Regions from separate parts of the Dickeya ananatis genome, predicted to be linked through region 1. Evidence: predicted binding sites of a transcription regulator. Region 1 holds the regulator's gene; each other region holds the start of a gene.
What was found. Region 1 encodes LexA, which represses DNA repair genes until DNA is damaged. Its sites were predicted from a motif close to TNCTGTATGTACATACAGNA; they were not measured.
Positions count from the first base shown of each region.

Region 2: the regulator LexA is predicted to act here: its motif matches at 2,986-3,005, upstream of sulA (SOS-induced cell division inhibitor SulA).
Region 3: the regulator LexA is predicted to act here: its motif matches at 2,337-2,356, upstream of dinB (DNA polymerase IV).
Region 4: the regulator LexA is predicted to act here: its motif matches at 6,309-6,328, upstream of uvrB (excinuclease ABC subunit UvrB).

Region 1 covers NZ_CP040816.1:3,588,466-3,596,781, reverse strand. The annotation lists gene groL (chaperonin GroEL) at 1-510, shown strand, start outside; gene ubiC (chorismate lyase) at 851-1,366, shown strand; gene ubiA (4-hydroxybenzoate octaprenyltransferase) at 1,367-2,251, shown strand; gene plsB (glycerol-3-phosphate 1-O-acyltransferase PlsB) at 2,444-4,933, opposite strand; gene FGI04_RS15935 (diacylglycerol kinase) at 5,062-5,427, shown strand; gene lexA (transcriptional repressor LexA) at 5,537-6,148, shown strand; gene zur (zinc uptake transcriptional repressor Zur) at 6,373-6,882, opposite strand; gene FGI04_RS15920 (pirin family protein) at 7,018-7,725, opposite strand; gene FGI04_RS15915 (LysR family transcriptional regulator) at 7,835-8,316, shown strand, end outside.
Region 2 covers NZ_CP040816.1:874,817-883,132, forward strand. The annotation lists gene FGI04_RS03810 (aldo/keto reductase) at 1-350, shown strand, start outside; gene ompA (porin OmpA) at 1,042-2,106, opposite strand; gene sulA (SOS-induced cell division inhibitor SulA) at 2,470-2,964, opposite strand; gene FGI04_RS03825 (TfoX/Sxy family DNA transformation protein) at 3,184-3,813, shown strand; gene yccS (YccS family putative transporter) at 3,810-6,011, opposite strand; gene FGI04_RS03835 (YccF domain-containing protein) at 6,021-6,467, opposite strand; gene helD (DNA helicase IV) at 6,635-8,316, shown strand, end outside.
Region 3 covers NZ_CP040816.1:530,322-538,637, reverse strand. The annotation lists gene pepD (beta-Ala-His dipeptidase) at 1-1,192, shown strand, start outside; gene dinB (DNA polymerase IV) at 1,265-2,323, opposite strand; gene dpaA (peptidoglycan meso-diaminopimelic acid protein amidase) at 2,646-3,371, shown strand; gene FGI04_RS02265 (class II glutamine amidotransferase) at 3,342-4,109, opposite strand; gene lpcA (D-sedoheptulose 7-phosphate isomerase) at 4,185-4,766, opposite strand; gene fadE (acyl-CoA dehydrogenase FadE) at 5,122-7,572, shown strand; gene mtnK (S-methyl-5-thioribose kinase) at 7,634-8,316, opposite strand, start outside.
Region 4 covers NZ_CP040816.1:2,347,542-2,355,857, forward strand. The annotation lists gene cydB (cytochrome d ubiquinol oxidase subunit II) at 1-706, opposite strand, end outside; gene FGI04_RS10375 (cytochrome ubiquinol oxidase subunit I) at 708-2,123, opposite strand; gene FGI04_RS10380 (gluconeogenesis factor YvcK family protein) at 2,718-3,638, shown strand; gene FGI04_RS10385 (VOC family protein) at 3,642-4,088, opposite strand; gene uvrB (excinuclease ABC subunit UvrB) at 4,162-6,180, opposite strand; gene bioD (dethiobiotin synthase) at 6,914-7,594, opposite strand; gene bioC (malonyl-ACP O-methyltransferase BioC) at 7,587-8,316, opposite strand, start outside.

The DNA of each region.
Region 1 (8,316 bases):
AAAGTCGGTGCTGCGACCGAAGTTGAAATGAAAGAGAAGAAAGCCCGCGTTGAAGATGCGCTGCACGCGACCCGTGCTGCCGTTGAAGAAGGCGTGGTTGCCGGTGGTGGCGTGGCGCTGGTGCGCGTAGCGGCCTCTATCAGCAAACTGACTGGCGACAACGAAGACCAGAACGTGGGTATCCGTGTTGCACTGCGCTCCATGGAAGCGCCGCTGCGTCAGATCGTTTCCAACGCCGGTGAAGAGCCGTCTGTGGTTGCTAACAACGTGAAAGCGGGTGAAGGTAACTACGGTTACAACGCGGCAACCGAGCAGTATGGCAACATGATCGACATGGGTATTCTGGATCCGACCAAGGTAACCCGTTCTGCTCTGCAGTACGCGGCTTCCGTAGCGGGCCTGATGATCACCACCGAATGTATGGTGACCGAGCTGCCGAAAGGCGATGCGCCTGATTTAGGTGCTGCTGGTGGCATGGGCGGCATGGGTGGTATGGGTGGCATGATGTAATCAGCCGCGCCGTCGTAGCGATATCTTCGCTACGATACCCGTCGCACAAGAAACTACCCGGCTTTCGCCGGGTAGTTTTTTTTATGGTGCCAGCGCTCTGGTGTGTTGCGCTCGCCCGTGACGTCTTTACAGCGCATCTATTTACAACGTATCTGATGCGTGACGCCGCACCATGCATTTGCAACAGGCTGTGAGCTGGATAGCTATCTTGTGTGAAAATCGCTCAAATCGTTAACGCGGGGTTCGGAACCTGTTATCAGCGCACGCTTCTTCGCTACAATGAGCTTCTGCGTTACAATAAGCGCGTTTTATTTATTAAACACCGGGTGGAATGGAAGAGATGTCTGATGAGGCGTTGGCTAGCCTGCACTCGGTTGAGTGGTGCGCGCCTGAAGAATTACCTGCGTCGGTGATGGACTGGCTGGTTTACCACGAGTCTATGACGCGCCGTCTTGAACGGCATTGCTTACGCCTGACGGTACAAGTCGGGCAGGAGCAGTTTGTCTCGTCGCCAGAGGTGGCGGGTGAAGCGGCGTTGTTGCCGTTGAGTGAGCGCTATTGGCTACGTGAGGTTACGCTGTCAGGTGACGGCAAGCCCTGGTTATTCGGCCGCACTGTGATACCGGAGCAGACGCTGGAAGAGGCTGATATTGACCTGACGCAGATTGGCAATACGCCACTGGGGCGTTATTTGTTCCTGCAAGGGCCACCGCCGCGCGATGTGATTCAAACTGGTCGATGTGGCGCGCTGTGGGTGCGGCGTGCGCGTTTGCTTTTGTCGGGCAATCCGTTGCTGATTACCGAGCTATTTTTGCCGGATGCCCCCGTTTATTTCCCCGACGCCCATCAGGGCTGAATGCAAAAGGAGAATCAGGCGTTGGAAAGATTGTTAACGTCAGGACGCTGGGGTGCGTATTTCCGTTTGATGCGTATTAATAAGCCGATTGGCACGTTATTGCTGTTATGGCCAACACTGTGGGCATTATGGCTGGCAGGACGTGGCGCACCGACGCTCTGGACGTTACTGGTGTTTGTGGCAGGGGTATTTTTGATGCGTGCCGCAGGGTGTGTGATTAATGACTACGCCGATCGCCATTTCGATGGGCACGTCAAACGTACCGCCGCACGACCGTTACCCGCCGGGTTAGTGAGTGAACAATCTGCCAAGGTGCTGTTTGTTGTTCTGGTATTGCTGGCGTTTGGTTTGGTACTGACCATGAACCCGCTGACTATCTGGTTATCGGTTGCCGCGCTGGCGCTGGCGTGGGTGTATCCATTCATGAAACGCGTTAGCCATCTGCCACAACTGGTTTTAGGAGCCGCGTTTGGCTGGTCTATCCCGATGGCGTATGCCGCCGTTAGCGAATCCTTGCCTGCCGCCTGTTGGCTGATGTTTTTTGCCTACATTTGCTGGACCATCGCGTATGACACCGAATACGCGATGGTAGATCGCGACGATGATCTCAAGATTGGGATAAAATCCACCGCCATCTTGTTTGGCCGTCATGACACCTTGATTATCGGCGTACTGCAACTGATGACGCTGGTGGCGATGCTGGCACTAGGAAGGATGATGGGGTTGAGCCAGATTTTCTACTGGTCGGTGCTGGTGGCTGCTGCCTTGTTCGCTTATCAGCAACGGCTGATTGCCGGGCGTGAACGTGATGACTGCTTCCGGGCATTCAACAATAACAATTATGTCGGCATGGTGCTGTTTTTCGGCATCCTGTTTGGTTTGTAGCCGGTTTTCTGTAGTAAGCTGTTTGTAGCAGATTGTTTTGTAAAAGAAAGATGGTTTTATAAAAGAAAGGTTGTTTTATAAAAGCAAGATAGTTTTATAAAAGAAAAATAGTTTTGTGGCTGGCTGTTTTATCGCAACAGGGCGGTTATTGAGTGGTAAAACAGCCCTGCGCGTCTGCGCAGGGCTTCATCGTTACTCGACGTCTTCCTTTTCTTTTTCCTTTTCAGCCAGACTCACAGCGGGTTCGCTTTCGCTGCTTTCCTGCGCCAGGCTGGCACTTTCAATGGTGAGTTTGACTTCTGGCGTGAGCAGTTCACCCAGTATGGCGTAAATTGCCTGCACATGTTCCAGCACGGCTTCACCCGTATCGCTGACGTACCCTTCGTTACGCAATGTGTTGACCAGCGTTGAGAAGACCGCCTTGTCGAAAAACTCTGGCGCATTAATACCATGCAATACAGACAGACGCTGCGCCATACTGCGGCTTTCTTTCTCCAGCGCACCACGGCTGATGGACGGGTTGGCGTTCAGCAACGCCAGCGTAATGGCATAACGCTGCAGCGTTTCACGCACACCGGCGGCCAGCAATTGCAACGTACGGATTCGTGCAGGGTTCAGTTCCAGCACATCATCTCGGGTCTGAATCAGTTGCTGATTCGCCAGCTCGGCGACCAGATCATTCAGTACGTCCGCCAGTGCGGTTTTCTCGTAATACAGGAACAATTCAGCCTGTAGCAGCGGATAAATCAGTGTTATCTGGCGCAGCAGCTCGGCGGTTGTAATACGGCGGCAGTGCATCACGATGCTGGCAACTAACGACGGCAGTACCAGCATATGCTGGATGTTATTGCGATAGTACGTCATCAACACCGCCTGCTCGCGCGGCAGGATGATAATATCGCCGACGTTATCCTTCTCCACTTCGAACTTATCCATACCCAGTGCGTGATCCAACAGCTCGGCAGCGGTTCGATTCGGCACGGTGGCATCCTGATTGTAAGGGACATTACGCAGCAGTTGCAGGTAACACTCCAGTTGCTCTTCCATCTGCTCACGGGTTAACGCCCGCTGGCGGGAGGCGAGCAGCGCAGTACAACACAGGTTCATTGCGTTGGCCGCCGCGGCATTGTTGATACGCACCATGATGTTATCGGCGATATCCTGCACGGTTGGCGTCAGCCAGGCTGGTCGTTGCGGATCGATAGGATCGATGGCATCACGCCACTGTGGTACGTGGTGGTTGAGGTACGTGGTCAACGACAGCGGTTCGCCGATGTTCACGTATCCTTGACCGAGGTTGCGCAGTTTGCGTAACCCGCGCACCATTTGCAGGAAACCCTCTTTCTCTTTGGTCGCGCCGCGCAGCTCTTTCGCGTAGGTGCCCACCTCCATCACATGCTCATAGCCGATGTAAATCGGCACTAATGTGATCGGGCGAGTTCCACCGCGCAGCATCGCCTGAATGGTCATGGCTAGTGTGCCGGTCTTGGGCTCCAGCAAACGACCAGTACGGGAACGGCCGCCTTCGACAAAGTATTCCACCGAATAACCCCGGGTGAACAACTCACCCAGATACTCGCGAAACAGCGTGGAATAGAGTTTGTTGCCCTTGAACGTGCGGCGGATGAAGAACGCGCCGAGACGACGGAAAATGGGGCCAGCCGGCCAGAAGTTAAGGTTGATGCCGGCAGCGATATGCGGCGGCACCAGGCCCTGATGGTACAAAACGTAGGAGAGCAGCAGATAGTCCATGTGGCTGCGGTGGCAGGGGACATAGACGATTTCGTGCCCGTCTTGTGCCAGCTGACGCACCCGTTCGGCATTATGCACGTTGATGCCCTGGTACAAGCGGTTCCAGGTCCAGCTCAGTACACGGTCTGATAACCGCACGGCTTCATAGGAGAAGTCGGCAGCAATCTCTTCCAGCAGCGTGATGGCGTTTTGTTGGGCTTTGTCATGCGAAATCTTTTTCACCCGCGCTTCATCGTCAATCGCTTTGGCGATAGCGCGGGAAGACAGCAACTTATTGAACAGCTCCTGGCGGACCGGCAAACGCGGGCCGACTGCCGCCAGCCGCAGACGAGAAAAGTGCATCCGTGCTACGCGTGCCAGCTTGTGGGCGATAGTCTTATCGGTGCCGTGCTCGGTTGCCATGTAACGCAGTGATACGGGGACGGAGAAACGTACAAAGCTGTCGCGTCCCAGCCATAACACGGCGAAGAATTTTTCAATACCGTTCAACAGGCGCAGATGTGGTGTGCCCTGACTCTGCCCTTCGCGGCCAGGCGAACGACCGAACATGACGGATACCGGCACCATCTGTATATCGAGTTGCGGATTGTTGCGATGCAGATCCAGATAATCGTGGAACAGCTTTATCGACTGCTGTTTAGGCACGTAATAACGGAACAGACGCGGGCCATCATTAACGAAAACGTAGCTCGGTAAGGTTTTTCCATCGATCTGCAGTGGTTGCAGCGGATCGGGCAGGCCTTGCTCCAGACATTTCGTGCGCAGAGTCAGCAAATCCGCCTTGGAGTTGTAAGGCAGGACATAGAAAATGGGCCGCGCCGGATCCAACCGTTGTTCATTAACGGGATCCTGTGGAATGACCTTACTTTTAACCAGTAATTTTAGCGGGAAATTCAGTAGTTTATAGTAAATTATACGCCAACCTGACATAACAACCAGAAGCCTCTTGTTAGCAATTCGGGCCAAGGATACCAGAAACCAGACAGGATATCTGTGGTGATGAAACCAGGGCTGCGCGTTAAAATCATGGCCAACCACAAATTAAAGGCGGAGTACGCATGAACAAAGCAACCGGAATGACCCGCATCATCAAAGCGACGGGTTATTCGCTGCAAGGATTGAAACAGGCATGGCAGCATGAGGCGGCGTTTCGACAGGAACTCCTGCTTACGCTGGTCGCGGTGATTATTGCCTGCTGGTTGCCGGTTTCCATGGTGGAACGACTGCTGTTGATCGGCGCAGTCGTGTTGATCGTACTGTTTGAGCTGGTCAATAGTGCGATTGAGGCGGTGGTGGATCGCGTCGGTACGGATTACCACGAATTGTCAGGCCGGGCCAAAGACATCGGCTCGGCGGCGGTATTCGTCGCCTGTCTGTTGGCGGCAGTCGTGTGGGGCGGGATACTGTGGAGCCGTTTTGCGTGACGCTCTGCATAATCACAGAAAAATCCGTGCAATAGCAATCTCGCGGTTCCCATAGGCACTTTCCCTGTATATACTCACAGCGAAACTGTATAAACAAACAGGGGGCGGAATGAAAGCGCTAACTACCAGACAACAGCAGGTTTATGATCTGATTCGCGATCATATTTCACAAACCGGTATGCCGCCCACCCGGGCCGAAATTGCCAGTCAGTTGGGCTTCCGCTCGCCCAATGCAGCCGAAGAACACCTCAAGGCGCTCGCACGTAAAGGCGTCATTGAAATTGTGACGGGCGCTTCTCGTGGAATCCGCCTGTTGATGGAAGAAGAAGACCAAGGTCTGCCGTTAATTGGCCGTGTCGCCGCCGGTGAACCGCTGCTGGCTCAGCAGCATATCGAATGTCACTATCAGGTTGATCCCGCAATGTTTAAACCCAGCGCTGATTTTCTGCTGCGGGTGAGTGGGATGTCGATGAAAGACATCGGAATTCTGGATGGTGACCTGCTGGCGGTACATAAAACGCAGGATGTGCGTAACGGTCAGGTTGTTGTCGCGCGCATTGAAGATGAAGTGACAGTTAAACGCTTGAAAAAGCAGGGCAACATTGTTCAGTTGCTGGCAGAAAATAAAGAGTTTTCACCGATCGTTGTCGATTTGCGTGAGCAAAACTTCTCCATTGAAGGGTTGGCGGTGGGTGTTATCCGCAACAGCGACTGGAGCTGACGCCCCTGTTCCAGTCCGCCCTTGATGGGTGATGCGCATTGCCCATACTGGTGTCCAGTGTGTCTGGATGGGCACCTTTTATTTCCCGGTTTGATCTCCGGTTTGCGTCAGGGAAGGGCGATGAATTCAGAAATGAATTCAGGAGAAGCAATGGATTCAAGAGAAATCAGGATAAAGCAGTGTGAAGCAGCGCTTCACACTTGGCACCTCATCGTTTTCGCTGTTCAGCGTTTTTTCACGGGGATGCTGTGATCGTGATGGCAACTGTCCCGATGTTCGCAAGATTCAACCTGTTGGCATTCGCCACACAAACCATGCGCTTCCACCACGCTGTGACGCAAGGCAAAACCTGCCTGTTTGGCTAGCTGGTGCAGGGTTTCTTCCACCCCTTCCGTCTGGCGTTCTGTCACTTGTCCGCACCGATCGCAGATAAACAGCGCCGACGTATGGCTGTGTTCCTCAAAATGATGGCACAGTACATAACTGTTGGTAGATTCCACCTTATGGATAAAACCTTGTTCCAGCAAAAAATCCAGTGCGCGATAGACGGTTGGGGGTTTGGCCTGCGGTTCGGAAACACGGAGCAGATCCAGCAGATCATACGCGCTGATCGCACCAGGCTGCAGGGCCATCAAACGCAACACCTCCTGACGTTGAGGCGTCAGACGTACATTGCGTTGCTGACAAAGCTGTTCAGCCTGGGCAACAAGTTTGTCCGGATTGGTTGAATCCATTGCAGTAACCCTGAAGCGAGTGTGAAATTATCCCGGCATATTATCATGACTGGACAAAAACGCCGAGATAGCGACATCGAGGTTACTTGGGTGGCTCCCGCATTAGGGGGATTCGTCTGCTGAGCCCGAAGGCACTTAGACCACCAGGTCTATCAGTAATGCACGTGCGGCGGTTTCTGCCCGAACGATAAGACTCTTTTCCTGCTGAACAAACGCACCGTCGCCACAACGCAATACGCTCGGTATCGGCGCGCTATTCCCATTAATATGCAGAGTACCGTAAATCGACTGCAGATAAGCCCGGTTGCCGTTCAGTGTCAGGTGATGTTGTTCACCGGCGGCCAGATTCACATGGTGGATCCAGACCTGCTGACGCAGATGGAGGGCATTGGCAGATTCATCTGGCGATGCAATCAACTGATAAGGCTGCTGCTCTTCCACCTGCAGCCGTTGCAGACACTGGTTTTCCCGGGTAGGGCAAGCGTCCAGCCACAGCTGTAGCCGGGTCAGTGGCGTCTCACTGCCAGTATTGTGCTCGCTATAGCTGATATTGGGTTGCGTGGCGAGCAACAAGGCCTCGCCAGCTTTGGCCCGGGTATGGTTGCCGTTGCTGTCACGATATTCTGCTTCACCCTGCAAGATGATATTCAGGATATCCACGCGGGGATAGGAGCGTGGCTGAAAGGAGGCGCCGGGGGCCAGTACTTCCTGATTGAGCACCCGCAGCGAGGCAAAGCCCAGCAGATCAGGATCAAAGTAATGACCGAAAGAAAAGGTATAGCGCGCCTGCAACCAGCCATAGTCAGCCTTGCCGCATTGTTCTGCTGCTCTGCTAATGATCATGGTATTCGACCCTGAGAATTATTGATGAAGCGATAGTAATTGTCTGGACGATGGATTGTTAGCCAGTTAATCTGGTCGGCACGTTCAAAAATCCTGAATGAGTGAATAAATGGCAAAGGAACGGGCACTAACACTGGAAGCCTTAAGAGTCATGGATGCTATCGATCGCCGGGGAAGTTTTGCCGCCGCTGCAGATGAGCTGGGGCGTGTACCTTCTGCCCTGAGTTATACCATGCAGAAACTGGAAGATGAGCTGGATGTCGTGTTGTTCGACCGTTCCGGGCATCGTACGAAGTTCACCAATGTGGGGCGTATGCTGCTGGAGCGTGGACGCATCTTGCTGGAAGCTGCAGACAAGTTGACGACGGATGCCGAAGCGCTGGCGCGTGGATGGGAAACCCATCTGACCATTGTGATGGAAGCATTGGTGCCGACCGAGCGTTTTTTCCCTTTGCTGGATAAGTTGTCGCTAAAAGCCAATACCCAGGTGTCATTATTGACGGAGGTGCTGGCAGGGGCATGGGAACGGCTTGAGCAAGGACGGGCAGATATCGTTATCGCACCGGACATGCACTTTCGCTCGTCTTCGGA
Region 2 (8,316 bases), 2.1 Mb from region 1:
TACAGGCGAATGGGTTAGGGGTGATTGGTTATTACTCGCTGGCGAGCGGCTTTTTGTCGGGCAAATACCGCTCGGCCGCCGATGCGGTAAAAAGTGCCCGTGGCCAGGGCGTGATTGAACATTATCTAAATCCGCGCGGTCTGGCGATTTTGAATGCATTGGATCAGGTTGCGGAGGCTCATCACACCACACCTGCTCAGGTTGCGCTGGCGTGGTTGATAGCGCGTCCCAGTGTGACGTCACCGATAGTGAGTGCGACTTCGGTAGAGCAGGTTGCGGAACTGGCCAGTGCCACCCGACTGGCGCTCACGCCTCATGAGATTGAACAACTCAATAGCGCCAGTGCCTGAAGCCGGACATGGTTTCACCGCATAGCCATGGGCGATCTGGTGGCAAGCCAGATCGCCACCATCATGCTTGTGAACCATATTATTTACCGTAAGGTTAGCTTTATTTGTAGTCTGCTTTACCGAGGTTATGTCACCTCTTTTTTATATTTCCCCTACGATGAAAGAACGCTAATGAAAAGCAATTTGATGGCTTGGCTCGTAGTAAATGCAATTTTTTCTGTGAATTGATGAGGAATAGAAATATATGACTACTGCTACTCCAGTTTGTATTTTAATTAAGCATGATCTGCTATTGAGTCCATGATATTTATCATCACAGTGATATCAGTTATGAGACCAGTCTGAACCATTCACCTGTGCGTTTCACCCTCAGATGGCAAGAGCCAGCAAGGCTCTGCGAGCATTGCCCTAAAGGGCCAACGGCATGGCGTTGTTCAACACGCGAGCGTGTTGTCATGCAACTCGAATTATTTTGGGTATAGCCATGAAAACACGTGCACTTATGAAAACAGGTCTACCCCAAATCATCTGGGAGAGGTCATCAGCGGGAATGAAAAATACTGAATGGCACCAATAAAAAACAGCCTCGCGTAAGCAGAGGCTGTTTTTCTGGCAGGGAACGCGGTAACGTAAATCTATAGAATATCTATAGGGGTTACCGCCTTTTCCGCTAACGCATGCTCAGTGGCAATTAAGCCTGAGGCTGAGTCACTACGTCTTTGATGCCTTTCACTTCGATCTCTACGCGACGATCCGGAGCCAGACAGTCGATCAGTGCTGCACGTGCTTTCACGTTAGCACAGGTAGAACCGGTAACCGGGTTGGCTTTACCCATACCACGAGCGGAGATCTTGTTAGACGGGATGCCTTTGTGAACCAGGTAATCAACAACAGTCTGTGCGCGTTTAGCAGACAGAGTCTGGTTGTACTGGTCGGAACCCAGACGGTCGGTGAAGCCCAGAACCACTACGGAACCGTCTTTCGGATCCAAGGTGCTCAGCTGAGTGTACAGCTGGTCCAGAGAACGCTGACCTTCCGGTTTCAGAGTCGCTTTGTTGAAGTTGAACAGAACGTCAGACTTCAGGGTGAAGCGTTTGGTCTGAACAACCGGAGCCGGAGCCGGGGTCGGAGCTGGAGCCGGAGCAATAACTGGAGCCGGAGCAGCAGTTTCCTGACCGAAACGGTAAGAAACACCCACGCTCAGCAGACCATTGTCAGGACGACCACCAACGGTAGCAGCGTCACCGATGTTGTTCACCCACTGGTAATCCAGACGAGTTGCCCAGTTTTTGGTGATTGCGTATTCAACACCCACAGCAGCCAGCGGAGAAACGCCAGTGTCGTTATCGTTACGACCTGAGTTGTCATGGCTGTCAGCACGCCATACAAAACCACCCAGACGAGTGTAGATATCCAGATCGTCAACGATCGGATAGCTCAGTTTAGCGGCCAGCTGAATACCCTGAGCTTTGAAACTACCCTGGTTGCCACCGTTATATTTCATACGGCCCAGCCAGTCATAGCCCATTTCAAAACCCAGATACTGGTTAGCCTGATAGCCACCGAATGCGCCTGCACCCAGCTGGCTCTGCGCCGCGTTGGTTGCGTCGTAACCATTGCCGGTCAGGTTGGTATCATGGTACTGGGACCAGCCCAGTTTACCACCTGCGTACCAGGTGTTATCGTTCGGTGCGGCTTGTGCTACGGTAGCAAAGCCAGCCAGTGCCACTGCAATCGCGATAGCTGTTTTTTTCATTTTACGCCTCATTATCATCCAAATCGGCAATCAACTCTGTAAGCTAATTAGCCTTTGGTTAAAATCCTTTCTCGGAGATATTGCCCTTGGTCTAATTACGTGCTGCCAGTGAACTGGCATTATGGAAGGGCAACTCCAGCGAGCTAAAGTCTACAACGTGGTGAGAAAGTTACAAGTATGATGTGACAGACACCATGAAAAAATCAGTCGTTCATACATAATTACTAACAAATAATGGACGATTTTGTCAGATTACCTTGATGTCTTTTAATATTAGTACGTCGCAATAACACGCTCGGCGCTGTGTTTCCGCGGACTACGGATAACCGGCGACATCCCTGTAAGAAAAATCCTAATATTCATTCAATGATACAATCTTGAGTGAATTTTTAGTGTAGAAAAGGGTCTTGTGATTGTTTCTCCCTCTGGACGCATGATAAATCCATAGGTATTTCCGTGCTGTGCCGCTCTTTGCAACCGCATTTTTTGTTCATTATTCAGTTCGTCTGGCAGCCAGCACAGAACGACGCTGTAATTACCCGTCATTAACGCCTTCTCCATCGCATCAACAGTCGATACCGGATTGAGGCGATGAAGTTCGATCATCTTTTCCAATGGTAATCCTGTCTGTTGTAGCCACAGGCGGCTAAGTTTTTGCTGTGGGGAAAGCCAAAGTAGCCAGCGTGATTGCGTACCCAATTGCTGCAACAAAGGCAGCAGTAATGGCGTCAGCATGGGATGGTCGTCACCATAGACGATCTCGCTGATGAAGCCGCTGGAAGCGGTTTGAGGCATCGCGTTATGACCCAGGCGTGACGTATTGCAGACATGACGAGAACGGATGGTTTGAGTACGCATAGTTTCTTTACCTCACAGTTATACTGTATGGGTGTACAGTATCTTTTGTGTGGGTAAAGATCAACCGGAATTTCTGAAAGCGCTTCGCATAATCGTCATGTTATTGCCGGTATGACATGTTTTGTATTTGAAGACCGGGTTTTGCTGTGTTTAATTAATTGTTCCCGTTACGGATGTCTTTGGTGAACAGGGAAAAACATTCAATACAAGGAATAAGTAATGAAAAAGCTATGTGAAAAAAGGATTTTACAGGCGAAAACCGTGTTTTCCTCATTGGGAACTATTTTCTCTCGCTCACAGTTCGGCGGCTACAGCATTGCAGCGGATGGGGTGATTTTCGCGTTGGTATCCGGCGGAGAACTCTATTTGCGGGCGGCTCGTCATAACGAAGCGTTTTTTCTCGAAGAGCAAGCGCCAAAACTCATCTATACCAAACGTGGTTTGCCGGTACCGCTCAATTATTATTTGGTTGCGGAGGCGCTCTGGCAGGATGAGTCGGCACTGCTGGAGCTGGCGCGATTATCTTTGCAGGGTGCGCGCCAGGATAAAGCAGCCAGAAAGCGTTGTATCAGGCTAAAAGACCTGCCAAATATCAATCATGATCTGGAGCGGTTACTCTGGAAGGTAGGCATTAGAAACATCGATGAGCTACACCGACTTGGCGCAAAAACCAGCTACCTTAAACTGCGTACCATCAGTCAGAATTTGAGTGTTAATGTGCTGCTGGCATTGGCTGGTGCGATTTGTGGTGTGCATCAGGCTGCGCTGCCGCAAGGCATACGCAGCGAATTGCTTGAATGGTTCGAGAAGGCCAGTCCTCGTTCGTTGAGACCGCCCAGACTGAATTAATGGGCAGAGGTCTGTTGTCGATTCCGATGCATCGGTTCCTGTGGTCGATTTTCTTCAGCAATCATCTGGTTTTTCAGTTGCGTCAGTTCCGGCAGCAGGCCGATTATCAGGTTAATCTGTTGTAATACCAGCTGTTCCTGACTGTCCTGCTCTGGCGACAAACTATGGATGCGGTGTTTCAGTGCTTCCAGTTCTTTATCCAACGCAGTCTGGTCACGATTGTCCTGATGAAGCGCATCATCGACGTAACAAACAGCGTCGTTCAGCAATTGCAATGTTTCAGTCGACTGAATATGTTCCCGATGCGCTCCCAGTGTGGAGATATATCCCAGCAATGTATGGTTGAGGCACATCAGCCGGAAGGCGTTTTCCAGTCCCGTCCGGGCATGCGGCTCAGCCGACATATTGGACACCACCGAGGCCAGCTCCGCATCACTATTGTGGGCGTCACGCCGGGCGATTCGGTAAGGCAGTCCATTATCTTTGCCTTGATGGTATTGCACCATAATGGCATCGAGATAGCGGCAATTCATATCCATCGCTTTATTGATCACCGCAGGCAGGCCGCGGAATCGCCAGTCTGGCCAGATAAAACTGACCGCTGCCCAGGCAATACCACAACCCAGCAACGTGTCGACGACTCTGGGGATAGCGACTTCCAAGCCTTCCCCCAGGAGATTGAAACACATCAGCACCAGCAAGGTGATAAACAGCGTGGCCTGAGCGTATTGCACCGTGCGAAACGCGAAGAACAGTACCCCACTGATAACAATCAGCGCCAGTTGCCCTTCCAGTGACGGCACGATGTACAGCAGCGGCACCCCAATCAACACCCCACCCAGCGTTCCGAGGATACGCAACGCCAGGCGTCGGCGAGTGGCATTATAGTTAGGCTGGCAGACAAACAGACTGGTCAGCAGGATCCAGTAACCGTGGTGCAAACCGGTAAACTGAATAATCGCATAGCCGACACACAGCACCAGCGACATACGCACCGCGTGACGAAACAGTGACGATTGTGGTGTGAGATGGCGGCTGATGCGCAAGCGGATATCGCTCCAGCCAGTAATTTTATCATCCGATAGCCGACTTTCTGCCGACAGGCGATGATTGTGGCGTTCAAGCGTTTGTTCGGACTGAATATTGATGAGCTGGGCGTCAATCGCTTGCAGGTTATTGAGGAGATGACGTAGCGCTTTGATGTATAACGTTTCCACCCCTTGAGCAGCCAGCCTGTCGATAGCGGCGTGGAGGTGGGAAAAGGCCCGCTCGATTCGATGATCGTGCTGGTATTTCTGCCGTAATAAAATGGACTGTGATACTTGCTGGCAGGCGCGGGATAACATAAACAGCAGGCGCTGAAACCGGAAAGGCACATCACTGTAGCGCAGCATATGCCGCAGTTGTTCATATTGGATGTGTACTGAACTGGCCCGCTCATGAATATCTTGCGCGACAAAATAGTAATGCAGTGTGCGTCGGGTACCGCGTTGACCGCGATCGCCGCGCAACCGGGTGAGTAACGACGCTTTGGCGCGATTGAGCGTATCAACCAACTGACCATTAGCCATGGCAACATCAATCAGCGGCTGGTCACTGTCATCAAGGTCGGGGTCAAACAGATTGGATTTGATTTCCAGATAGTGAGCCAACTGCTGGTAGCATTGGGCCAGGTTGTCCTGCAACGGGCGAATGGGAAACAGCAGATGACCGAGCAGCGTCAGCAGGTTATACCACAGTGCCCCCAGCAACAGTAAAAACGGCTGCTGATACCAGTCGCTGTACAGTGATATACCCAGCATGGTGTAGATGGCGATCAGCAGTGCGCCAAAGGCAATAGTGGCATAGCGCTGCCCCAACGACCCTAGCAGGATAAAGCTCCAGGTTGAGCCAGCCAGTCCAATGGCGAATAACCAGGGATGTGGATAGAGCAGTTCTATCGATACGGAAGCGACCAGAAAACAGGCGAGTGTAATGATCAGATTGAACAGACGGCCGGACAAACGGTCATCAAGGTCAGTCAACGCCGCGGCCACGACGCCCAGTGTCAGCGGGATGGTACTGGTCGATACCCCAAGCCACCAGGGCACAATCGCCACACCGCTGAGTGCTATCAGAATCCGCAGGTTATACAGCCAACTACTGTTATAGATAACCCGCCGCAGACTGGTTGTGACGTTCTGTTGCACGATGATCATCCACCCTGATTACTGGTAACGCCGACGGGCGTTGGCTTCCCTTGCCGCTTGCGCTTCTTCGACTGAGACAACGCGGCGTCCCACCGGCCAAAGCGCGATGGCAGCAATTTTGAAATTGGCGATGCCAACCGGTATGCCGATGATCGTCACACATTGTGCAATACCACTGGCAATATGTGACAGGCATAGCCACCAGCCGAAAACGACCAGCCAGAACACATTCAGCAGCGTGCCGCTGGCATTCAGCAGTGAATTTTTTTGTTCCGGCCGTAGTTCGTCAATGTGAATGGCTTCATTGCCGTATGGCAGTAGCGACAATTTGGTGATTTCCCAGCATGAACGAGTAAGCGGCAGGGTAAACACCAGTACTATGCTGACGACGGTAGCCAGCAACCAGGCGAGCGTGGTGAAAAAACCGCCCAGCACGAAATTCAGGATATTGAGTACGGCTCGCATGATAGGAATACCCTCGGTCAAACTCTCTGATGAGAAAAGAATTATCACATTATTCGCCGGGTTATTCTAACGCGTTTTTGTTGCTAGAGTGCGGAGTCGGATAGCGGTTACACTACAATTTGTGAACGATAACGTTGAACACGTCTTCTGAAAATGGCACTGGGATCATGGAACTGAAATCGACCGCGTTAGGTAAGCATCTGGCACAGCATCCTTACAACCGTGTGCAATTACTGAATGCCGGTGTCAATGTCAGCGGCGACCGGCATGAATATTTGATTCCATTCAATCAATTGCTGGCGATTCGCTGTAAGAAAGGGTTGATTTGGGGAGAGCTGGAGTTCGAGTTGCCGGAAAGTAAAGTTGTGCGTCTGCACGGCACTGAGTGGCAAGAAACCCAACAGTTTTATCGTCATCTATTTAAAGCCTGGCAAAGCTGGAGCCAGGAAATGAGCGACGTCTCCAGTGCGGTGTTGCAACGACTGGTCGACGAGATTTCAGAACAGGAACACCGGGATGGGTGGTTTAGCCGTCAGGCGTTGATGCGCGTCCAGCAAGAGATTCGTGCCGGGTTCGCTGCATTGCCGTTGCCGTTGGCGCGCTTGAATGAGTTTGATGCGTGTCGGGATAACTACCAGCAGTGCTTGTGCTGGCTGGAGCAAGGTGAAGCGAAGCGTCAACAGGCTAACCAGCGCTGGACGCAAACAACGCTGGTTGCGCAGCGCGCGTTTTTCGATACGGTGGAAAGCTCACCATTAAACCCCAGCCAGTGTCAGGCGGTGGTCAATGGTGAAAATGCCGTGTTGGTGCTGGCTGGTGCGGGTAGTGGCAAAACGTCGGTATTGGTGGCGCGTGCTGCCTGGTTATTGCATCGGGGGGAGGCGTCGCCACAACAGATTCTGTTGCTGGCGTTTGGCCGACAGGCGGCAGAGGAAATGAATAGCCGTATCCGTGAACGGCTAGATACCGACGATGTGCGGGCGATGACCTTTCATGCGCTGGCGTTACACATTATTCAACAGTGCAGCCGCAAAGTACCGGTAATCAGTCGACTGGAAACCGACGGGGTATACCGGCGGGAGTTTTTGAGCCGACATTGGCAACAGCAGTGTGATGAAAAAAAGACCCAGGCGAAAGGATGGCGGCAGTGGCTGACTGAGGAGCTGGAGTGGACGCTGCCGGAAGGAAATTTTTGGCAGGATAGCGTGCTTGCATCGAGGCTGGCAGGGCGGCTGGAGCGCTGGCTGGGGTTGATGCGGATGCAAGGCGGCACACAGAGTGAAATGTTAGCGTTGGCCGATGATGAAACGCGTCCACTATTCCAGCAATGGCTGCGGTTAATGGCTCCTTTATTGAAAGCCTGGAAAAAAGCCCTGAAAGACGAAGGCGCTGTAGATTTCTCCGGTTTGATTCATCAGGCTGTTAACTATCTGGATAAAGGCCGTTTTGTCAGTCCGTGGCACCATATACTGGTGGATGAATTTCAGGATATTTCACCCCAGCGCGCCCGCTTGCTGGAGGCGCTGCGTCGCCAGTCTCCAGAGAGCAGTCTGTTTGCGGTGGGCGATGACTGGCAGGCGATTTACCGCTTTAGCGGTGCTGAGCTGACGCTGACGACGGCGTTTGAGCAGCATTTTGGCGAAGGGGCACAATGTATTCTGGATACCACCTATCGCTTTAACCACCGCATTGGTGAGATTGCTAATCGGTTTATTCAACAAAACCCGGCACAGTTGAAAAAAACGCTTAACAGCCTGCGGGATGGTGATAAAAAATCAGTCGTGCTGCTGGAACAGGAGCAACTGGACGCGTTGCTGGACAAGATGAGCGGTTATGTGACGCCAGAGGC
Region 3 (8,316 bases), 1.7 Mb from region 1:
CTTCACCACCGATCCCATCCAGCCTTATGTCGATGGCGAGTGGATCAAAGCGCGCGGTACAACGCTTGGCGCAGACAACGGTATCGGCATGGCTTCGGCGCTGGCGGTGTTGTCTGACGACAGCGTAGAGCACGGGCCGCTGGAAGTGCTGCTGACCATGACGGAAGAAGCCGGTATGGACGGTGCGTTCGGCCTGCAACCCAACTGGCTTCAGGGCGATATTCTGATCAATACCGATTCGGAAGAAGAAGGCGAAGTTTACATGGGGTGTGCGGGTGGTATCGATTTTATGACCCGTCTGCCATTACAGCGCGAAGCCGTTCCAGCCGGTTACCAGACGCTGAAACTGGTTATCAAAGGACTGAAAGGCGGCCACTCCGGTTGCGACATTCACCTGGGGCTTGGCAACGTCAATAAACTGCTGGCGCGTTTTCTGGCGCACTACGCCACCGAGCTGGATCTGCGGGTTATCGACCTGCACGGCGGTACCCTGCGCAACGCGATCCCGCGTGAAGGTGCGGTGACCCTGGCGGTATCCGCTCATCACGTCGATGCCCTGAAAGACGCAGCACAAGCCTATCTGGCCGTCCTCAAACATGAGCTCGCCGCGGTAGAAAAAAATATCACCTTGTTGCTGGAAACCGCAGACAGCGCCATGGCTGCGCTGACTACCGCCAGCCGGGATCGTTTCATCGCGCTGTTGAACAGCACACCCAATGGCGTTATCCGTATGAGTGATGACATCAAAGGTGTGGTGGAAACGTCGCTGAACGTAGGCGTCGTCAGCATGACCGAGACGCAGGCAGACATTCACTGTCTGATCCGCTCGCTGGTCGATAGCGGCAAAGACTACGTGGTCAGCATGCTGACTTCACTGGGAGAGCTGGCGGGTGCAGATACCGAGGCCAAAGGCGGCTACCCTGGCTGGCAGCCAGATGCGCAGTCACCTGTGATGCATCTGGTTCGCGAAACGTACCAGAAGCTGTTCGGTAAAACCCCCAACATCATGGTGATCCATGCCGGTCTGGAATGTGGTTTGTTCAAGAAACCGTATCCGGATATGGATATGGTTTCCATTGGGCCAACCATCACCGGCCCACACTCACCGGATGAGCGGGTTCATATCGCCAGCGTCGGTCAATACTGGACGCTGCTGACAGCATTGCTGAAAGCCATCCCGGAACGCGCCTAATCTGCGTCGGTGATGCCTGCTAATGCGGGCATCACCGCCAGATACCGAAACACGTTCGTTTACTGCCAAACGTCAATCCCACGGCAAGACCAGTTGCCGCTCAAGTTGTGGGTCCATCAACGACACATGCAACCCCACCAGCCGCACGCCCCGTGCATCACGCCGCTGCTCCCAACTTTCGCGCGCCAGCCTCAGTAAATCCGGCTTATTGAGTACCGGCCAGACATGCTCCTGCGTGGTCTGACGAAAATCATCAAATTTCAGTTTGACCCCCTGGCGGGCGATATGCAGATCCGGGCGAACACGTCGCAGACGTAGCTCCAGCTCGTCGTACAATCGTTCAATTAGCGCTTCACAGGCAGTCCAGTCGTGAATATCCCGCGCCAGGGTCTTTTCAACACCAACGGATTTTCGCAGGCGATCCGGCGAGACCTGGCGCTCGTCAATACCGTGGCAGCGTTCCCATAGCACCCGACCGAATTTACCGAACTCCCGCAACAGTTCGCTCAGAGGGTAACGACGGACATCCGCACAGGTATGTAAACCGCACTCTGCCAGCCGTCGGGCGGTCACGTTGCCGACACCGGGGATTTTTTCCAACGGCAACGCCAGCAGAAACGCCTCCATCTGCGTGGGGGCAATCACACACTGCCCGTTGGGTTTGTTCTGTTCAGAGGCAACCTTGGCGAGAAATTTGATGGGTGCGACACCTGCCGATGCCGTCAGATGCAGTTCATCAAAAATCGTCTGGCGAATTTCTTGTGCCATCAGGGTGGCGGAACCCCCGCAGTGCGGGCTATCCGTCACATCAAGATAGGCTTCATCCAGCGACAGCGGTTCAATCAGCGAGGTATAGCGGGAAAATATCGCGCGAATCTGCAGGGAGGTGGCTTTGTAAACCTCCATACGGCCGGGCAACAAGGTCAGATGCGGGCACAATCTCAACGCGGTAGCTGTCGCCATCGCACTGCGGACGCCATAACAGCGCGCTGGGTAGTTGGCGGTGCAAATCACACCGCGACGATCGGCACTGCCGCCAATCGCCAGCGGGATATCACGCAGGCGCGGATTATCCCGCATCTCTATTGCGGCGTAAAAGCAATCCATATCGACATGAATGATTTTTCGCATCGCCCCTCCGATTAACTGGATAAATATACAGTTAATGACAGGGGCAGGCAATCTCTTCTCTTGGCATGATGTCGCCCTGTCAACGCGGCAGCGCGATTAGCCTGACGCTATCAGCCGGAATAGTCCGATTTTTTATTCTTTTTTCCTTCCTGAATAAAACAGATACGGTGATAATGTGGTGGCGCGACTTGACATCAGGCTATCCCTCGCTATGGGGCATAGCCTAATGGCAGGACCAAGCCTGACAGATAAGGGAATACGGGAGCATCACCGCCACACACCGTATCAGACAGAATCACAGTGCCAATAATCAGGATTAACAATGTACAAAGTCGCGTTTTCGCTTGCGATGTTGTTTCTTTTACCTTCCGTCGCCATCAGCAATAGCTATGCTAATCAAGTCGCTCCGGCGGCGACAGAAACCAAACAGCAGGTCGCCGGGTCACCGGTTTATATTCAGATCTTCAAGGAAGAACGGGTACTGGAGCTTTATGCCATGATTGGCGGCGAATACAAACTGGTACAGAGTTACCCGATTTGTAAATACTCCGGCGGTCTGGGTCCTAAAATGACCGAAGGCGACTTCAAAAGCCCGGAAGGGTTTTATCAGGTTGATTTAAAACAGCTTAAACCGGACAGCCACTACTATCGCGCCATTAATGTCGGCTTTCCGAACGAGTACGACCGCGCGCACGGTTATTCCGGTCGTTACCTGATGATTCACGGTGAGTGTGTGTCTATCGGCTGTTACGCCATGACCAACAAATACATTGAAGAAATTTACACTTACGTAGAGAAAGCACTGCGCAACGGGCAGCAGAAAGTCGAACTGGCGATTTATCCGTTCCGCATGACCGAGCAGAACATGAAGCGCCACAGCCGCTCCAACTACTACAAATTCTGGAGTCAGTTGCAACCGGGCTACGCTTACTTCAACCGCATGCATCAGCCGCCAGCGGTATCGGTGCTCAACGGGCAGTACGTGGTTAACCAGTCCGCGCCCGTTGGTCAGCCAGAATCACATTACGCGCTCGCCAAAACAAAATAACACGAACTCGCCTGGCAGAATCCGATGCCAGGTTTCGTTGCCGGTCAGCGGTTGCGTCGCCAGCACAGTGACCACATCGTTAGGTGTGGTCTGCTGCTGAAAGTCTATCTCGACATCGTCATCCAGTAAGGTCGCTTTGCCAAACGGCGCCCGCCGGGTGATCCAATGCAAGTGCGTCGAGCAAAATCCCATCACGAACTGCCCATCCGACAGCAACATGTTAAACACGCCTTTTTTGCGTAGCTGCTCCGCCAGTGTGGCGATGTAGCGAAACACGGCAGGCCAGTTAGACGGCGTACGCGGGTAGCGTTGCGACAACTGGTACAACAGCCAGCAAAACGCGTACTCGCTATCCGTTTCCCCAACCGGACGAAAATGGCCGGTCTTCAAACGCCGATACCCCTTAAGCTGACCATTATGGGCGAACGTCCAGTTCCGGCCCCACAACTCGCGGGTAAACGGGTGGGTATTTTCCAGCGCGACCGCGCCACGGTTGGCCTGACGGATGTGAGAAACCACCGCGCAGGATTTAATGGGATAGTTCTGCACCAATTCGGCAATCGGCGAGGTAAAGCTGGGTAGTGGATCTTTAAAGGTACGGCAGCCGTTTCCTTCGTAGAACGTAATCCCCCAGCCATCACGGTGCGGCCCGGTACGGCCGCCCCGCTGCATCAGGCCGGTAAAACTGAAACAGATATCCGTTGGGACGTTGGCACTCATCCCAAGCAGTTCACACATGTCTGGTTCCTTTTACTACTTACTACTACTGCTGTTACTGCTGCGCGTATGACAACGACGCCTCATGGCAGGCAATCAGTTGCCCGCCATTTCCTTTTCAATCAACTGGATCAGAATGTGGATAGCCTTGATGTGCACTTCCTGAATCCGGTCAGCGTAACCGAAATGCGGTACGCGAATTTCCACATCGGCGGTACCGGCCATTTTGCCGCCATCCTTGCCAGTCAGTGTAATCACCTTCATACGCTTGGCACGGGCCGCGCTGATAGCCTTGATGATGTTGCCGGAATTACCGGAAGTGGAAATCCCCAGCAGGACATCCCCTTCACGTCCCAGCGATTCGACATAACGGGAGAACACGAAATCATAGCCAAAATCGTTACTGACACAGGACAAGTGGCTTGGGTCAGAAATGGCGATAGCCGGGTAACCAGGGCGGTTTTCACGGTAGCGGCCGGTAAGTTCTTCTGCGAAATGCATAGCGTCACAATGAGAACCGCCGTTACCGCAAGAGAGCACCTTTCCGCCTGCTTTGAAGGCATCCGCCAGCAAAACCGCCGCATCCTGAATCGCCTGAATGTTGGCATCATCACTTAAAAATGTATTCAGTGTGGATGCCGCTTCTTTCAGCTCATTACGGATTAAGTCCTGGTACATGGAATCCTCTCATTCAATGACATCATGATATGTAGGCGGAGCCTCTGGTGAGGCATGGGGTGAAACATCGGGCCATGATGAACCCTGTTACCGGGCGATGCCCGCCATTCCACGCCATAAAGAGACGCAACCTGTGTTGCCGTGCAGTGTAGCGGATCGCCCAAACGACGAGAAGCAGACAATTGCCAAACGCCGACATCGCGCACCAGAGGTTCCATCCGGCAGCGAGTTTGTGAGTTAAGTTGTAATTGCGTTGTAAATGAATTGATAAAAACAGCGCGCTGAACTAAAACCACACTATACCAACAGGTCAGACCACAAACGTAAACGGATTAAACGGACTGGAGAATAAATCATGGTTGCAGTCAGTGTCCTGATCGTCTTGCTGCTTATCGGCGCTCTGCTCTACCACCGGGTTTCACTGTGGCTGAGCAGTGCGGCGCTTGTCCTCTGGGTTGTCGTCATGGCGTCACTACATGTGTGGTCAGCCTGGTTGCTGCTCCCGCTTGCTCTTGTACTCGTGCCGTTGCTGGTAACACCGTGGCGGCGGCGCTGGTTAGCCGCACCGGCGCTGGCGGCGTTCCGCCGCGTTATGCCGCCGATGTCGAAAACGGAAAAAGAGGCGATTGATGCCGGTACCACCTGGTGGGAAGGCGAATTGTTTCGCGGCACGCCAGACTGGCGCACCCTGCATGCCTACCCCCGGCCGGTGCTCACGCCAGAAGAACAGGCGTTTCTGGACGGGCCGGTGGAAGAAGCCTGCCGCATGGCAAACGACTTTGAAATCACCCATGAGCGCGCCGATTTACCGCCAGAATTGTGGGCATTCCTGAAACAACATCGTTTCTTCGCACTGATCATCAAAAAAGAGTACGGCGGGCTGGAATTTTCCGCTTACGCGCAGGCAATGGTGCTGCAAAAACTGGCGAGTGTATCCGGCATTCTGGCGATTACCGTCGGCGTTCCCAACTCGCTCGGCCCCGGAGAGTTGCTGCAACACTACGGCACCGACGAGCAGAAAAACCACTACCTTCCACGACTGGCACGTGGCGATGAAATCCCTTGTTTCGCACTGACCAGCCCGGAAGCCGGGTCCGATGCCGGTGCCATCCCTGATCTGGGCGTGGTGTGCTACGGCCACTGGCAGGGGCAACAGGTGTTGGGGATGCGGCTGACCTGGAACAAACGTTATATCACGCTGGCTCCGGTCGCTACCGTGCTGGGGCTGGCGTTCCGGCTGTACGACCCGGATCACCTGCTGGGCTCCCAGGACGATGTCGGCATTACCTGTGCGCTGATCCCCACACAGACCGACGGCGTCAAAATCGGCCGTCGTCACTTCCCCATTAACATCCCGTTCCAGAATGGGCCGACACAGGGCGAAAACATTTTTGTTCCGCTGGATTACATCATTGGCGGGCCGGACATGGCAGGCCAGGGCTGGCGGATGCTGATGGAGTGCCTGTCCGTTGGTCGAGGCATCACCCTGCCATCCAACTCGACCGGCAGCATGAAAAGCGTGGCGCTGGCAACCGGTGCTTACGCCCATATCCGCCGCCAGTTCAAATTGCCGATCGGCAAAATGGAAGGGATTGAAGAACCGCTGGCCCGCATAGCGGGTAATGCCTACGTGATGGATGCCGCCGCGACCCTCATTACCAGCGGCATCATGCAAGGCGCGCGGCCATCGGTGCTGTCAGCAATCGTCAAGTACCACTGTACCCATCGCGGCCAGCGCGGCATCATCGATGCGATGGACATCACCGGCGGTAAGGGCATTTGCCTGGGGCCGTCTAATTTTGTCGCCCGTCACTATCAGGGGGCGCCGATCGCCATTACCGTCGAAGGTGCCAATATTCTCACCCGCAGCATGATCATCTTTGGGCAGGGCGCGATTCGCTGCCATCCCTACATCCTGACAGAGATGAACGCAGCGCAGAACAATGACCTGAAAGCCTTCGATCAGGCGCTGTTCGGCCATCTGGGCCACATCGCCAGCAACGCCATGCGTAGCCTGTGGCTGGGTCTGACCAACGGGCGCACCAGCCGTGCGCCGGTTAACGACATCACCCGTCGCTATTACCAGCGCCTGAACCGGCTGAGCGCCAATCTGGCACTACTGGCCGATGTGTCGATGGGGGTTCTGGGGGGCAGTCTGAAACGACGCGAACGCCTTTCTGCCCGGCTGGGCGATGTGTTAAGCCAGCTCTATCTGGCGTCTGCCACGCTCAAGCGTTATGACGAGGAAGGCCGTCAACAAGCTGACTTACCGCTGGTGCATTGGGGCGTGCAGGATTGTCTGCATCAGGCTGAACAAGCCATCGTCGACCTGCTGCGCAATTTCCCCAACCAACTGGTGGCACGGTTACTGCGTGTGATGATTCTCCCGTCAGGAGCGGTCAGTAAGGCCCCGAGCGACCAGTTAGACCATCAACTGGCGCGACTGTTGCAGGTGCCGTCAGCGACCCGCAGCCGGTTAGGCCGAGGTCTGTATCTGCACACCGGAGCCCATCACCCAGCAGCGCAACTGGAACACGCACTGCGCGATATTCTGGCGGCCGAGCCGATTCATCAACGGCTCTCGCAGTCCGCACCGTCTCCCCTGCCGTTTATGCAATTGGATAAACTGGCAGAACACGGGCTGGCGGAAGGGGTGATTACGCCGGAAGAAGCCAACATTTTGATGCAGGCGGAAGCCAGTCGGCTGCGCTCTATCAACGTCGATGACTTTGCCCCGGACGCGCTAAGCGCGCACAAGGTGGAGAGCAGGCAACGATTACCGGTTGATGCTGATACCGTCGCCTGACAGGTCTGGCGCCTTTTCTGACTGAAATATCGCGAAAAGGCGCTGGATTGATGTGCGCTACTCAGGCACCACTCTGACGCACGCGCGCCAGCAAGGCTTCAGGGCCATCGATATGCGCGGCAGCCAAAACCAGCGTCTTGCCAAGCTGAATCGCATGGCGCTGGCAGGCCTGACGGGCGGCCTCATCGGCAATGGTATCAAGGTCAGCGACATGCGCCAGTCCGATGGTGCGGCGAATCAACTCGGTGCCGCAGTAACCGACCGTGTCCTGCCACACCTGCCGCAAAAACTGTTCAACGTAGCCATCCACCGCCAGCGCCGGGTCACGGCTCTTTTCATGAGCCAACGCCGTAAAACGCGTAGCGAAGGTCTGCCATACCGTCACGATATCCTCCAGACGGCGTTCCCGTGCATCGACAGCTTCACGTGGCGGCAACAACCCCGGCAGCCCGCAGTAATTCAGCAGCAGGTTACCCAGCACCGTACCAACATCAAACCCTATCGGGCCGTAAAAACCGAATTCCGCATCGATCACCTTCAGGCGGTTTTCCGCCACGAAAATAGAGCCGCTGTGAATATCGCCGTGCAACAAGGCTTCCGCCTTGCTGAGGAAAGCATGCTTAAGCGCCGCGACGGCGCACAGCAGCGGGCGATCATCCCGTAATGCCAGCACATCGGCCAGCAGCGCCGGGTCAAACTGATTACGTTCATGTTCCCTGTACGGGTCGGTGAAGAACAGATCTT
Region 4 (8,316 bases), 1.2 Mb from region 1:
CCGGCAGGAACCAAAACAGATTAGGCAGCGAAAACCAGCGCTGCGCAATGGCTGGGTGAGCCAGCGGCGTCCACACGCTGATGACACCAATGACCGCCAGCAACAACGCCACCAGCGACGGAGCCAACGCCGACATACGGCTATGCAGCGACTGTCCGGTTTTCATGATAAGCCAGGTACAGCCCAGCAGCGCATACGCCACCACCAGCCCAACGCCGCAAAACAGCGAAAACGGTGTCAGCCAGCCGAATACCGGGCCGGAGAAGTGGCGATCGGTCACCTCAAAACCATTGAGCACCGCCCCCACGGTTACCCCCTGGAAAAAGGTTGCCACCAGCGAGCCCCACAGGAAGGCGTGGTCCCAAAACGGACGGTGTGACGGCGTCGCTTTGAAGCGAAACTCGAAGGCCACACCGCGAAAAATCAGCCCCACCAGCATCAACGTCAGCGGGATGGTTAGCGCATCGACGATCACCGCGTAAGCCAGCGGAAAGGCACCAAACAACCCGGCCCCGCCGAGCACCAACCAGGTTTCGTTGCCATCCCACACCGGCGCGACGGTATTCACCATCACATCCCGGTCGGCCGGGTGCCGATGAGTCAGAAATAAAATGCCGATGCCCAGATCAAAACCGTCCATCACGATATACATCAGGGTGGCGAAAATAATGATGGCGAACCAGACAACAGAAAGCTCAATACCCATGTTATTTCCCCTCTCCCAACAAATCCTGCGCCGCCGATAACGGTCGCGCTGGTGTCTGCGCCACTCCCGGCTCGCCGTTGGAGGTACCATCCCCCTCTCCCGGTTGCGGTCCTTTTTTAATCAAGCGCACCAGATAGGCATACCCCACGCCAAATACCGACAGGTACACCGCAATAAATAGCAGCAAACTCACGCTCATCTGCAGGTCGCCGTGTGCCGATACCGCCTCACGGGTGCGTTGCAAGCCGTAAACCACCCACGGCTGTCGGCCGACTTCGGTGGTGAACCAACCGGCCAGAATGGCTATCAACCCCGATGGCCCCATCAGCAGGGTGAACCACAAAAATGGCCGCGACTGGTACAAACGCTGACGCCAGCGCAGCCACAACCCCAGAACCCCCAGCAGGATCATCAGCATTCCCAGACCGACCATGATGCGAAACGACCAAAACACCACCGGCGAGTTGGGCCGTTCGTCTTTGGGGAAGCTCTTCAATGCCGGGACCTGTTTATCCAGACTGTGGGTCAGGATCAGGCTACCCAGATAAGGAATTTCCAGTGCATAGCGGGTGGTTTCACGTTCCATATCCGGCCAGCCCACCAAAATCAGCGGCGTCGGTTCGCCAGGTGGGTTATCCCAGTGGCCTTCAATCGCGGCAATTTTAGCGGGCTGGTATTTCAGCGTGTTCAGACCATGCATATCGCCCAGCAACGCCTGAATGGGGGCGACAATCAACGCCATCCAGAGCGCCATCGACAACATTTTGCGAATTGCCGGGGTATCGTTGCGACGAAGCAAATGCCAGGCAGCAGACGCGCCGACAAAAAAGGCGCTGGCAAGAAATGCCGCCGTCGCCATATGCATCAGTCGGTACGGGAAAGAGGGATTGAAGATAACCGCCAGCCAGTCTACCGGCACCACAACACCGTTATGAATTTCGTGCCCCTGCGGGGTCTGCATCCAACTGTTGGAGGCGAGGATCCAGAACGTGGACGTGATCGTACCGAGTGCCACCATGCAGGTCGCGAAAAAGTGCAACCCCGGCCCAACCCGCTGCCAGCCAAACAACATGACGCCGAGAAAACCAGCCTCCAAAAAGAATGCGGTCAGCACCTCATAGGTCAACAGCGGGCCGGTAATACTGCCAGCAAACTGCGAAAAACCGCTCCAGTTGGTACCAAACTGATAGGCCATCACCAGACCGGACACCACGCCCATACCAAAGTTAACGGCAAAGATTTTCGACCAGAAATGGTAGAGATCACGGTAGTCGCGATTTCTGGTTTTCAGCCACAACCCTTCCAGCACAGCCAAAAAACTGGCCAGCCCAATAGTGATGGCGGGAAAAATGATATGGAAGGATACCGTGAACGCAAACTGTATCCTTGCCAGATGAAATGCATCGAGTCCAAACATGCCTTACCCCTGGACTGTTATCAGCCCTGCTATCGTTTTACTTGTCGGCTGGCACGCAGGCCAGAATCAGGAAACAGCGCCGACGTGCGCCGATGACATAACGCGTGGGAAGTATCGTGCCGAGGCGAGATACTACCGGCACTGATCTTAAAATGGGCAGGAGTGAATGGGTATAAACAGTCTGCGTTATTTAGACTATAACAGTTTTAATGTTATTTAATAATTTCATTATCAATCCATAATAAAATTAAAAATTAATTTTTAAAAACCTTTAAAAACAAATAAGTGATGAATATCAATAAAAATATAACAGAATAATTTATTACAAATTAAATCAAGGAAGAATATATTCCACGCTCCCTCAATATCGGTCGTTGTCCCATCGGTATCGTCGCCTGTACTGATGTCCAGCCAGCCTGTTCACACCGGGCTTTCCCGGCGTCACAGTACCGGTTGCTGCTCCTCGGGTGAACATCATTGATCCCATCGATACCCGGCTCTGAAATTTTCTGTTGGCGCTTATGCAGCTTTACCCAAAGATGTGGTATATAACCGCTACTTTTTAGGGTAGATAACCGGAATATAAGGGCAGGTATGGGTAATCGCACGTTGGCGGAACTGGGTAGCGTGGTCGCGCTGGGTGGCGGCCATGGACTGGGGCGCGTGATGTCATCGCTCTCCTTTCTCGGTTCGCGGCTGACAGGCATTGTCACCACCACCGACAATGGCGGCTCTACCGGGCGCATTCGCCGCTCGGAAGGCGGCATTGCCTGGGGTGACACCCGTAACTGTCTTAATCAGTTGATCACCACCCCCAGTGTCGCCTCCGCCATGTTTGAATACCGCTTCAACGGCAACGGCGAGCTGTCCGGCCACAACCTTGGCAATTTGATGCTCAAAGCGATGGACCACCTCAGCGTGCGCCCGCTGGAAGCCATCAACCTGATACGCAATCTGCTTAATGTCGACGCGCTCTTGATCCCGATGTCAGAGCAGCCAGTCGACCTGATGGCAATTGATGCGCAAGGCAACCCGGTGTACGGCGAAGTAGCGGTCGATCAACTCGCCGCACTGCCGCAAGATCTGATGCTCTACCCGAGCGCACCGGCCACACAAGAGGCGTTGACGGCGATAGCCGAAGCAGACCTGATCCTAATAGGACCGGGCAGTTTTCTCACCAGCCTGATGCCGCCTTTACTGCTGACCGATCTGGCTCAATCGCTGCACGACGCGCGTGCGCCAGTGGTCTATATCGGTAATCTGGGCGATGAGCAAAGCCAGATAGCCACCCGTCTGACACTGGCCCAAAAGCTGCAACTTATCGAAAGCAAGATTAACCGACGCATCATCGACGCCGTTGTTGTCGCTCCCCGAACCGATACCCACGGCGTGAACGACCGCCTGATCATCCGGCAACCGCTGGGGGCGCACGATGTCCCCCACCACCATGATCGCCAATTGCTGCAGGCCGCGTTAGAGCAGGCTGTGCAAGCGCTGGGGCTGTGCCCGGCTTAAGGTTCACGCCCTCAGCCACGGCGTATGGGTAACTCCCACTAACAGCCCTTCGGGGCTGAGGAAACGGGTTACCGTCTGCCCCCAAGGTTCCAGCCGGTTATCCACCAGCAATGGGTAACCCTGTTGTTTGATGGTCTCGGTCGCCGCCCCGATATCCGCTACTTCCAGTTCCATCCAGCCTTGCGGAATCGGGTGGGTTGACGGCCAGTTGTCAGTGCCGAAGCAGGACTGACTCGCCTGCGCCAGCGGCCATAACGCAAAGTGCTTCACACCGTCCAACGTATCGCAGGTCAGGTAGGCTTCATTACCTTCCATCGGCTTTATCGGCAGATTCAACAGGGTCTGATAGAACGTCTGACTGGTCGGCACCGACACCGTTATCGGCCCAAAGCCTGCCACGAACAACACATCAACGCCAGAAAGCGGCACATCGGGGATCGTATTTTTCATCACACCATCACTCTTGTATTCGGAAGTATCGCGTCACGCCGCTGGCAAAAGTATGCCGACAGCACCAACGCGGTCAGGATGCCGCAATAAACTGCTCACGCAGCGCATGGATTTCGTCGCGCAGACGGGCGGCTTCTTCGAACTCCAGATTCTGTGCATGGGTCAGCATCTGGCTTTCCAGCTCACGGATTTTCTGATCCAACGCTTTCGGCGACAGTTGCTGATACCGTGCCGCCGGTTCCGCCGCTTTCTTGCCGCGGCCTTTGCCCTTGCCCTTGCCGTTGACAGGCTGACCAATCTGCAAAATGTCGCCAATCTTCTTGTTCAGCCCCTGCGGCACAATGCCATGCTGCTCGTTGTAGGCCTGCTGTTTCTCACGGCGGCGTTGGGTTTCATTGATGGCGCGTTCCATCGACGGCGTAATCCTGTCGGCGTACAAAATCGCCTTGCCGTTAAGGTTACGCGCCGCACGACCAATAGTCTGAATCAGCGATCGCTCCGAGCGCAGGAAGCCTTCTTTGTCGGCGTCCAGAATCGCCACCAGCGACACTTCCGGCATATCCAGCCCTTCACGCAGCAGGTTGATACCCACCAACACGTCGAACTCGCCCAGTCGCAAATCACGGATGATTTCTACCCGCTCCACGGTATCGATATCCGAGTGCAGATAACGTACCCGCTCGCCGTGCTCTTCCAGATACTCGGTCAGGTCTTCCGCCATACGTTTGGTCAGGGTAGTGACCAGTACACGCTCGTTAATGGCCGAACGCTTGCGGATTTCCGACAGCAAATCATCCACCTGCGTCGTAACCGGGCGCACCTCCAGCACCGGATCGAGCAGGCCGGTCGGCCGCACCACCTGATCGATTATCTCGCCGCCAGATTTTTCCAGTTCGTAATTACCCGGCGTCGCCGAAACATAAATGGTCTGCGGTGCCAGCGCTTCGAACTCCTCAAACTTCATCGGCCGGTTATCCAACGCCGAGGGTAAGCGAAACCCGTATTCCACCAGCGTTTCTTTCCGTGCCCGGTCACCACGATACATCCCGCCCAGTTGCGGGATAGTCACGTGGGATTCGTCAATCACCAGCAGCCCATCGGCAGGCAGGTAATCAAACAAGGTTGGCGGCGGTTCACCGGGGCCGCGTCCGGACAAAAAGCGGGAGTAGTTTTCAATGCCGGAGCAATACCCCAGCTCATTCATCATTTCCAGATCGAAGGTGGTGCGCTGCGCCAGCCGCTGCTCTTCCAACAGTTTATTGTTGGCCAGCAACACCTGACGGCGCTCCGCCAGTTCGACTTTGATCTCTTCCATCGCCTGCAAAATACGTTCGCGTGGCGTCACATAGTGGGTTTTCGGGTAAATGGTGTAACGCGGTACGGTTTGCACGATGTGGCCGGTGAGCGGGTCAAACAGCGACAGCCGCTCCACTTCTTCGTCAAACAACTCTACACGCAGCGCTATCTCATCGGATTCCGCCGGAAAAATATCGATGACCTCACCGCGAACCCGGAAGGTGCCACGGCTAAAGGCCTGATCGTTACGGGAATACTGTAATTCTGCCAGCCGACGCAAGATAGCGCGCTGATCAATCAGCATACCTTGTGTCAGGTGCAACATCATCTTCAGGTAGAGGTCCGGGTCGCCCAGACCATAAATGGCGGATACCGACGCCACCACCACCACGTCACGCCGCTCCAGCAGGGCCTTGGTGGCAGACAACCGCATCTGCTCGATATGTTCGTTAACCGAGGCATCCTTCTCGATAAAGGTATCGGAGCTTGGCACATAGGCTTCAGGCTGATAGTAATCGTAGTAAGACACGAAATACTCCACCGCGTTGTCCGGAAAAAACTCCTTCATCTCGCCATACAACTGCGCGGCCAGGGTTTTATTCGGCGCCAGCACCATGGTAGGCCGGTTGAGATCCGCAATCACGTTAGCAATGGTAAACGTCTTGCCGGAGCCTGTTACCCCCAACAATGTCTGATGCGCCAGCCCGTCTTCCAGCCCCTCTTTCAGACGACGTATCGCTTCAGGTTGGTCGCCTGCGGGCTTAAAGGCAGAATGCAGTTTGAACGCTTTACTCATGAACAAGACACCCGGATAAAAAACGGTTGGAATCACGCATCAGACGCGGGTCGGCATGACCCGCATCATCGACAGGAAAGGGATACGTCTAGTATGAAAACCCCCAGCCAGATTTGCCAGCCCCATATTACTGGATATAAAAACAGCATCAAGTAATTCTTAACCATTGACCACATGCCAGCACGCGCCCTCGTTGACTAGCACAGAGTGATGTTGCTATCCAGCAAAAAATCGAGAATTTATCCCCAGAAACGCTGTTTCTCAAATTATCTGCTATGACCAGTGCCGGTAATTTATTCAGGGATGACGCACTGACATAAAAGTGACTTGATTTTAATTAATTTATTGATTTAAAAGAACTTCACAAAAAAGCGGAGTTTAGCACCAAACCCGGCGTAACCCGCGCCAGCTCTTGGCTGGCGCGTTTTTTCTAACCCTAATACACACAGTTATCCACAGAAATAGTGGATAACTCCCACAAGTGCCCGCGCCTCCTGTATTGGCGTCTTTCGTTACCTTGGTCCGTTAGAGACCGGCAAACGACTTTTAAACAAAATTTCCATGTTTGACGTGCCGCTTATTATAAAAAAAAGTGCTAAATGACACAGACTTAGCAAAAAGAAAAACTGCTGACCCAGTGGTTCGATCAGCAATTTTCAAGATGGTTTTTTCTATCAATTTCAATTAAGAACAGGGATAAAACCACCACCTACGCAACATTCACCCAACTTCGTTAACCTCTTAGTAAAGTGATGTTTAAGTAATCGCCCATATCCTGCTGAAACGGCTTGGATAAATACGGGATTTCACCTAACAGCGGTGCCGGAAGGTTATCTTGTAACGTCTGCAAATAAGCGCGGTGATAACGCCCTGGCGGCTGCACGACATTGGCAATCCACCCAGCCAACCTTAAACCGGCGTGCTGCACGGCCTGCGCGGTGAGCATGGCGTGATTGATGCACCCCAGTTTGACGCCGACGACCAAAATCACTGCTAACGCCTCTTCCTGTACCCAATCAGCAAAAGTTTGCTGCCCGGAAAGCGGCGTAAACCAGCCGCCCGCCCCTTCAACCAGAACCCAGTTTGCCTGACGCTCAAGCTGGCGCAGGCCGTCGCTGAGGGTAGAAAAGGCAATCGGTCGATTTTCCTCTGCACTGACGATATGAGGCGACGTCGGCTCCATAAAGGCCAGCGGATTAACCGCGTCGTATGGCAGTGCCAGTGTGCTGTTAGCCTGTAGCTGCAATGCATCGCTATTGCGGATGCCATGTGGCGTTAGCTCACACCCGGACGCCACTGGTTTATACCCCGCGGTACGGTATCCGGCACGACGGGCAGCCTGCAACAGCGCCACACTGGCAACGGTTTTCCCCACTTCGGTATCGGTTCCGGTTACAAACCAGCGCTCAGTCACGGTAAATCACTCCAAAAATGCGTTGATAGGTCAGCGGATAGCCTTGTGGGTGACGGCTATAATGCGCAGCCAGCGCCGTCAGTTGTCGACGACTCAGGCCGCGCGGCTCCCGCCCTTCCCGCAACCAGGTCGCCCCCACACCTTTGACAGAACGCATCAGCTCCAGTACATCGGGGAAATAGCATGTCGCGGGAGCAGGTGAGATATCAGCATGGTAACGACGACAGGCTGAAACAATGGCTTCCAGCGACAAGAATCGATTAATACGCCGGGAGCCATCCAGTTGCTGCCAGGCGTCATCCAGCTCGGCCAGCGTCCCCTGCGCCAGCGTACAAAAGGCAATCACCCCGCCTGGCCGGGTGACCCGATAAAGCTCGGCCAGACCGGCGGCAAAGTCATCACACCATTGCATCGCCATATTGCTAAAACTGATATCCACGCTGCTATCCGCCAGCGGTAAGTGCTCGATATCCCCCAGCAGGTAGTGTGTCGCTACCTGACGCTGGTGCGCCATCGCCAGCATATCCACGGACAGGTCCAGCGCCGTCACCCGTTTTCCGCATGCCTGCCAGCGCGCACTGAAATAGCCGGTACCACAACCGGCATCCAGCAGTTCGCCGCCGCGATGTTCACCGACCAGAGTCATCAGGTGTTCGCCGCTTTCACGCTGTAGTGCGGCAAAGCGGTCATACTGCGAAGCCGCCCGGCCGAAAGCACGGGCG